DNA from 2 places in the Streptomyces sp. NPDC025784 genome. Region 1 is predicted to be linked to the other one. Evidence: riboswitches for the same ligand, from Rfam matches in the RefSeq annotation. Region 1 holds a riboswitch; the other holds the start of a gene.
What was found. A riboswitch is a leader RNA that binds a small molecule or an ion and turns the genes downstream of it on or off. The one in region 1 is predicted to bind guanidine.
Positions count from the first base shown of each region.

Region 2: linked by a shared signal. The riboswitch ahead of ACZ4IF_RS39450 (MBL fold metallo-hydrolase) and the one ahead of ACZ4IF_RS05385 (DMT family transporter) in region 1 are both predicted to bind guanidine.

Region 1 covers NZ_JBVHMN010000001.1:1,242,202-1,245,973, reverse strand. The annotation lists gene ACZ4IF_RS05410 (HNH endonuclease) at 1-23, opposite strand, end outside; gene ACZ4IF_RS05405 (HNH endonuclease) at 20-643, opposite strand; gene bcp (thioredoxin-dependent thiol peroxidase) at 776-1,243, opposite strand; gene ACZ4IF_RS05395 (DUF3618 domain-containing protein) at 1,382-1,720, shown strand; gene ACZ4IF_RS05390 (GroES family chaperonin) at 1,894-2,196, shown strand; guanidine-III (ykkC-III) riboswitch at 2,248-2,313, shown strand; gene ACZ4IF_RS05385 (DMT family transporter) at 2,344-2,664, shown strand; gene ACZ4IF_RS05380 (transglycosylase domain-containing protein) at 2,738-3,772, opposite strand, start outside.
Region 2 covers NZ_JBVHMN010000026.1:3,109-6,880, forward strand. The annotation lists gene ACZ4IF_RS39445 (FGGY-family carbohydrate kinase) at 1-969, opposite strand, end outside; gene ACZ4IF_RS39450 (MBL fold metallo-hydrolase) at 979-1,857, opposite strand; guanidine-III (ykkC-III) riboswitch at 1,870-1,937, opposite strand; gene ACZ4IF_RS39455 (cupin domain-containing protein) at 2,120-2,524, opposite strand; gene ACZ4IF_RS39460 (LacI family DNA-binding transcriptional regulator) at 2,625-3,701, opposite strand.

The DNA of each region.
Region 1 (3,772 bases):
CGCGGATAGCGCGTCCGGCTCATGCGCGCCGCCGCCTGCGACCGCGGTAAGTGTCCGTCACGGCATGGCAGTTCGGGCACAGCAGGCGCAGATTCTCCGGCCGGTTGTCCCACCAGTCGCCGTTCATGTGGTCGACTTCGAGGGTGAGCGGGCGGTCGTTCCACATCGGGCCCGTGCCGCACTGGGCGCAGCGCTCGTCCACTCCCAGACGCAGCAGCTCGCGGCGGAGCCGGCGGCCGGGGATCCTGCCGGCCTCCGGCGGACGCAGGGCGAGGGGGCTGCCGAGCGAGCCCCGGGGAGCACCCCGGCGAGCCGTGGTGAAGTGCGAGGTGTCCATCCCGAGTGCCGTGATCCGTCGGGCGACGTGCGCCTGGTTGCCGCCGACCTGGCTGAGCCCGAGGTGGCGCACGACGTCCGTGACGCTGGTCGAGACACCGACGGCGGCGCGCAGTCGCTCCTCGGTGTGCCGTACCTGGTTCGTCGCGAGATGGCTGATGTCCACCCCGGCTTCGGCCATCTTCCGCCTCAGGTACCGACGGCTCCCCGGTGTGGGCCGGCCGCCGCACCACCGGACGGCGTCGTCGATGTGCCGTGTCTCGCGCGCCGCCTCCTCCAACAGCTCGCGGGTGTATCTGGTGCCCATACCCCTCCCCTTCCGGACGCACGTTCGCCGCCTCGTACGGAGTAACGAACCGACGCCCGTCCCGTCACGCGGGAAACGCGGAGCGGCTCGCGCCGACGGGGCGGGGCGAGCCGCTGCGGGAGGGGTGGGGGCTCAGATGCCGAGGTCCTTGATGATCTTCGCCACGTGGCCCGTCGCCTTGACGTTGTACAGGGCCCGCTCGACCTTGCCCTCCTCGTCGACGATCACGGTGGAGCGGATGACGCCGACGACCGTCTTGCCGTAGAGCTTCTTCTCGCCGAAGGCGCCGTAGGCCTCCAGGACGGTCTTGTCGGGGTCGCCGACCAGGGTGACCTTGAGGGACTCCTTCTCGCGGAACTTGGCGAGCTTCTCGGGCTTGTCGGGGGAGATGCCGATGACGTCGTATCCGGCGCCCGCCAGCAGGTCGAGGTTGTCCGTGAAGTCGCAGGCCTGCTTGGTGCAGCCGGGGGTCAGGGCGGCCGGGTAGAAGTACACGATGACCTTGCGGCCCTTGTGGGCGGAGAGGGAGACCTCGTTGCCGTCGGCGTCGGGCAGGCTGAAGTCGGGGGCGGTGTCGCCGGGCTGGAGTCGCTCGCTCATCGGTACCTCACGTGGCCGGGAGATGGTTTACGGACCTATGGGTGACGAGCGTAATGGGGGTGCCGAGGGGTGCGCGGCTGCCCGAGCTGACAGACTGTCGAAAGCAGGGAGTCAGAACACGACCACGGAGGCAGCGCGGTGTCGGATACGTCGAGAACGTCGGATACCAGGACTCCGGCGGAGATCGAGGCGGACATCAAGCGCCGCCGCGAAACGCTCGCCGAGACCCTCGACGAGATCGGCGTGCGCGTGCACCCGAAGACGATCGTGGGTGACGCGAAGGCCAAGGTCGCCTCGCACATCGACCACACGCTCGGCCGCGCCTACGTCGGTGTCAATCGCGTCGTCAGCGATGTGAAGGGCCAGCTGGTCACCGAGGAGGGCGCGCCCCGTCTGGAGCGCATCGTGCCGGTGGCCCTGGTCGTGGTCGGTGTCGTCGGGCTGCTCGCCGTCGGTTCCCGGCGCCGCAGGCGCTGATCCGCCGGCGTCCGGGGGTGGGGCGGGTGCGGCCCGTCCCGGGGGTGCCGGGTGGTTTCCGCGGGGCGAGGATCGACCCACTCGCGTGCGGAAGCGGCCGGGACAGGTAGGTTCGGTGCGTGAGCGCCAATCGGGATAAGCACAGCACCCATCACGACAAGTTGCCCATCCGCATGCTGCACGACCGTGTGCTGGTGCGGCAGGACGCCGCGGAGGGCGAGCGCCGGTCCGGCGGCGGCATCCTGATCCCCGCGACGGCGGCGGTCGGCCGCCGTCTGGCCTGGGCCGAGGTCGTCGCCGTCGGGCAGAACGTCCGGACGGTCGAGCCGGGCGACCGCGTTCTGTACGACCCGGAGGACCGTGCCGAGGTCGAGGTGCGCGGGATCGCCTACGTGCTGATGCGCGAGCGGGATCTGCACGCCGTCGCCGCGGACCGTTTCGAGGGCTCCGAGGACTCGACCGGCTTGTACTTGTAGGTGTACGTCTGCCGAAGGGGCTGGTGACCATGGTCACCAGCCCCTTTTGCCTGGGTTTTGCTACCGTGGAGGAACCCGACGAGACGCGCCGTACCGGGATCGCAAAGACGACGCACCCCCTGTCGTCCGATTCTCGGAGGTGCCGTCATGGCCTGGGTTCTGCTCGTCGTCGCCGGTCTGCTGGAGGTGGGCTGGTCGATCGGGATGAAGTACACCGACGGTTTCACCCGGCTGTGGCCGAGCCTGGCCACGGGTGCCGGGATCGTCGCGAGCATGCTTCTTCTCTCGTACGCCGCGAGGTCCTTGCCCATCGGTACCGCCTACGGCGTCTGGGTCGGGATCGGCGCCGCCGGGGCGGCGGTGCTCGGCATGGTCGTGCTCGGCGAGCCGGTGACCGCCGCCCGGATCTTCTTCGTGTGTCTGCTGCTGGTCGCCGTGGTGGGTCTCAAGGCGACCTCGGGCCACTGACGGGTCCGGTCGGCGGCCCGGCCACGGCCCCACCCGGCCGTCGACCGGCCTGGCCACCGACCGGGCCGAGGGCCTAGGAGCGGCGGTGCGGGGCCCGCCCGAACGGGTTGGTGCCGGCGATCGTCCCGTTCGTGCTGCCGTCGGTCGTGCCGCCGTCCGTCGACCCTCCGGTGCTGGTGCCGTCGGTGGTGCCCCCGTCGGTGGTCCCGCCGTCCGACGTGCCACCGTCGATCGTGCCGCCGTCCGTGGTGCCGCCGTCCGTCTGGCCCTCGGTCTGCCCCTGGCTCTGGCCCTGGTCCTGGCCCTGGTCCTGCCCCTCGGTCTGTCCCTCGACCTGTCCTTGGCTCTGGCCCTGGTCCTGGCCCTGGATGTCCTGGCCGTCCGACGTGCCGCCGTCGTCGTCCTGGCCGCCGATGGTGTCCGGCGTACTGGGTTCGGTCGTCGGGGTCTGCGTCTGCTCGGCGCCGGGCTGGAGCTGGAGGTCGAAGTCCGCCACCGGGGTGCCGCGGAGCGCGGTGCGGGTGAACTGCGCCCAGATCCGGGCCGGGTAGGCGCCGCCGTTGATGCGGTTCTCGCCGAGGGCGCCGTACAGCGGCTTGTGGGCGCCGGTGTCGGGATCCTGGCCCATCACGGACACCACGGTGGCGAGGTCCGGGGTGTAGCCCGCGAACCAGGCGGCCTGGTCCTCCTCGGCGGTGCCGGTCTTGCCGGCCGCGGGTCGGCCCGCGGCCTGCGCGGCGGTGCCGGTGCCGCCCTGGACGACGCTGCGCAGGACGGAGGTGGTGGTGTCCGCCGCTTCGCGGCTCACCGCCTGGTGGGTTTCGTGGCTCGGCAGGTCCACGACCTCCGCGCCGTCCTTGGTGATCTTTGCGACGAGCGTGTACGTGCCGCGCCTGCCGTGGTTGGCGAGGGTGGCGTAGGCCTCCGCCATGTCGAGGACGCTGGCGGTGGCCGGGCCGAGCGCGATGGAGGGGGAGGCGGTCAGGTCGGGGGTGTTCGAGGGGATGCCGAGGGACACGGCCGTCTTCTCGACCTCGTCCGGGCCGACGTCGACGGCCATCTGCGCGTACACCGAGTTCACGGAGCGGTCGGTGGCGGTGCGCACGGT
Region 2 (3,772 bases), on a different contig from region 1:
GGCTGCCAGACGGGTGAGTTCGGCGTGGTCGGTACCGGTGAACAGGTCGCGCAGCCAGTTGGTGACGGCGCCGGAGGTGGCCATGCCGCCGGCCAGGTTGCGGGTGCCCCGGAGCGCGCCGACCGTGCCCCACAGGGACGGACTGGTCAGCGGCTCGGGCACCGTGTGGATGAGGAACATGGTGGTGCCGTACATCAGCATCAGATCGCCGGTGTTCTGCGCGCCCACGCTCAGCGCCTCGGCCCAGGCGTCGATGGTCCCGGTGGTGACGGGGATGCCGGCGGGCAGGCCGGTCTCCCGGGCGGCCCGGACGGTGAGCGTGCCGGCCGCCTCGCCGGACCAGCGCAGTGGAGGCAGCTCGATGCCCGGCGCCACTTCGGCGGCCCAGGGGGCGTACCAGTCGCAGGCGAGCGTGTCGTAGAGCGGGGTGCACTGGCTCGCGGAGTGGTGGTCGAGGACGTAGTTCCCCGTGAGGTTCCTGACCAGCCAGGAACTCGGCATGTACAGGCGTCGGGCCCGGGCGTAGAGCTCGGGTTCCTCGTCGGCGATCCAGGCGATCTTCGGCCCCGCCGCCTGGGTGGAGAGGGCGGATCCACCGCGGCGGATGATCGCCTCCGCGCCGAGCCGTTCCTCGATGCGCCGGATCTGGCGGACGGAGCGCGTGTCCACTCCGTAGAGCACGGCGGGGCGCAGCGGGGCGTCGTGCTCGTCGGTCAGCAGGACGCAGGGCCCCATGCCGCTGACCCCGACGGCGACCACGCCGGTGTCTCCGGGTGCGGTCAGCTCCCGGGCGAGTTCGGTGAACTCGCGCCACCACACCGCAGGGTCCATCTCGAAACGACCGGGACCGGGTCTCGTGGGGGTGTGTTCCCGGACGGCGGAGCGGATCAGGGCACCGTCGAGGCCGACGAGGACGCCTTTGCTGCTCGACGTACCGATGTCCACACCCATGACTGCGTCGCGAGGCATGACGGGCACTCAGACGTCGCGGCAGATGACGAAGGCGGGGAACGGGTGCCGGCCGGGCCGGTCGCCGACCTCGTCGATCGCCGCCCTGATGTCGCGGAGCCGGCCCGGGGCCATCTCCAACGGCGGCTCGTCGGGCTGGTAGGTGGTCCGGATCGGGTAGTCCACGCCGGGCTCGCGCGTCATCTCGACGTGGCACCCGAGCACATGGGTCACCGGACGGCCGTCCGCGAACTCGATGAGGCGGTCGACGGTCCGCGTGAAGGCCGGCCAGTCCGCCACGTACAGCCGGCCGGGGTAGACCGTGTCGCCGGTCAGCAGGAATCCCGTCCAGGGGTCGTAGTAGGTGACCGCCGCCTCGTGGTGCCCCGGCGTGGAGAAGCACTCCAGCACGCGGCCCCCGAGGTCGATCCGTGCCACCCGGTCGGGATCCTCGTGGAACCCGAAGTAGTCCCATGCGGTGTCGAGTCGGGCTCCCACGACCTGGGTGTCCGGGCGGTCCGTGAACTGCGCGTCCGCGGCGATGTGGTCGCCGTGCGGATGGGTGTGCAGTACGAGCAGCCCGTACCCGGCGAGCGGATGCCGGCGGAGCCGGTCGGCGATCAGACCGTCGACGACGCGGCGCAGCGGGAAGTACTCCGCGGACGCGGTGGCCCCGGTGTCCAGCAGCACCGCCCGCTCGCGTCCGAAGAGCAGGAACATGAACGGCGCCTCGTAGTTGATCGCCATGTTCTGCCGGAGGATGAAGGTGTCCTCGTCGTACGCATGGACCTGGATGTCGGGATCCGTGTTGTGCTTCGCCGACGGTGATCCGTGGTTCCACTCGACGTCCAGCGGGCGGGACCCGTGCACCGCGGGTGCCGGGCCGGACGAGCGCTTGTCTGCGTCCACGACGCCTCCCCTCGTGCGTCGTCTTTGCGGACCGGGTACGGCGCACTTCTCGTCCGGGGCGGACACCGGCGCGCCGCCGCCCGGAAACTAACACGGACCGCGAAGTCCCGCATGCGCGCGGTGAACGACACCGGCGCGATGTCGTCCGAGGGCGACGACCGGCACGGGCGCGCGGGATCGGTGACCGGCCCAGCCACGGTCGGGCGCGAGCACAGCGGCCGACCGCGCCACCGTCACGCACGCACGACCGGCCACGCCACCATCACGTACGTACCCCCGCCCGCCCCGTCTCCTCGTCGCCCTCCTGCGGCACGGCGTATCCGGGGACTGAGGGCCAACGCACGGTCAGCACCACCGACTCCTCCTCGGCGACCCAGGAGTGGTCCACTCCCCGGCCCCATACGACGTAGTCGCCCTGCTCCGCCAGCACGACGCTGCGACCGGGCAGCTCGACGCGGAAGCGGCCGCTGATGAGGACCTGGAGAGCCGTGCGTGTCTCTCCCCGCACCCACTGCTCGCGCCGCTCGCCGCGTGGGTGGACGCCCCACTTGATCTCCACGGCCTCGCTCCGGCGGGGATCGCCGGACTCCTTGAAATGCCCGAGCAGCCAGCCCCGGTCCAGAGCCGCGTCCTTGCCGGCGTTGCCCACGTACACGCTGTCGTCCATGCGCCCGAAGCTAACACCCGCCCCGCACCGCGCGGCCCGCAGCGCGATCGGCTCAGGGCGACGGCACCGGACTCGGTGACCTGGCCGGACGGAAACGGCGTCACGCGTCGCCGGTGCCTGGCCCCGTCGGCGTGGAGGGACGTCCGGCGCTGCTCTCGCGGACCACCAGGCGGTGACCGGCCGTCAGCGTGGCCGGACGGTTGACCGGTTCGTCCGACATCCGGTCGAGCAGTGCCGCCACGGCCATGCGGGCGATCTCCCGCTTGTCCGGCGAGACGGTGGTGAGTGAGGGCACCGCGTAGCGGGACTCCTCCAGGTCGTCGAAGCCGACGACGGCGATGTCGTGCGGGACTTCGACGTGCCGCTCGTGGGCGACGCGCAGTGCGCCCGACGCGAGGAGGTCGGAGAAGCAGAAGACCGCGTCCGGACGGTGGTCCAGGTCGAGCAGGCGGCTCATCGCCTCGGCGCCCTCGGCCCGTCCGAAACTGCGCACCGGGGGCGCGAGGCGGGGGTCGTAGGGGACGCCGGCCGCATGGAGGGCGGTGAAGTAGCCGTGCATGCGCTGGGCGGAGGTGGCGAACGGCGGGTCGGTCTGATGTCCGATCACGGCGATCCGCCGACGGCCGAGTGCCAGCAGGTGCTCGGTGGCCTCGCGCGCCGCCGCGGCATTGTCGATCAGGACGTGATCGGCGGCGATGTCGTACGAGCGCTCGCCCAGCAGGACGAGGGGCACGGTCTGTTCGAGAGCCGCCAGCCGTGCCTGGTCGAGTCGGAGGGGGCTGAGCAGGACGCCGTCGATCAGCGAGTCGGTGAGTCCGCTGGCGATGCGCAGTTCTTCCTCGGGGTCGCCGCCGGTGTCCTCGATGAGCACCGTGTAGCCGTGTTCCTTGGCCGCCATGACCACTTCGGCGGCGAGTTCCGCGAAGTAGGGGGCGACGAGTTCGGGGAAGGCCAGGGCGATGATGCCGCTGCGGCCGGTGCGCAGGTGGCGCGCGGAGGCGTGCGGACGGTAGTCCAGTTCCGCGATCGCCCGCTCGACGCGCAGCCGGGTCGGCTCGGCGACCTTCGCGGCACCCCGCACCACGTTCGACACCGTCTTGATGGACACACCCGCGCGCGCGGCGACGTCCTTCATGCGTGCTCCGGCCACGTCCCCGCCCTCTGTGCCGCCCTCCATGGTTCCGGTGTCACCTTACCCCCTGATTCCAACGTTGGAACAGAAGAACTCGACGGAGCGCTCCGGACACC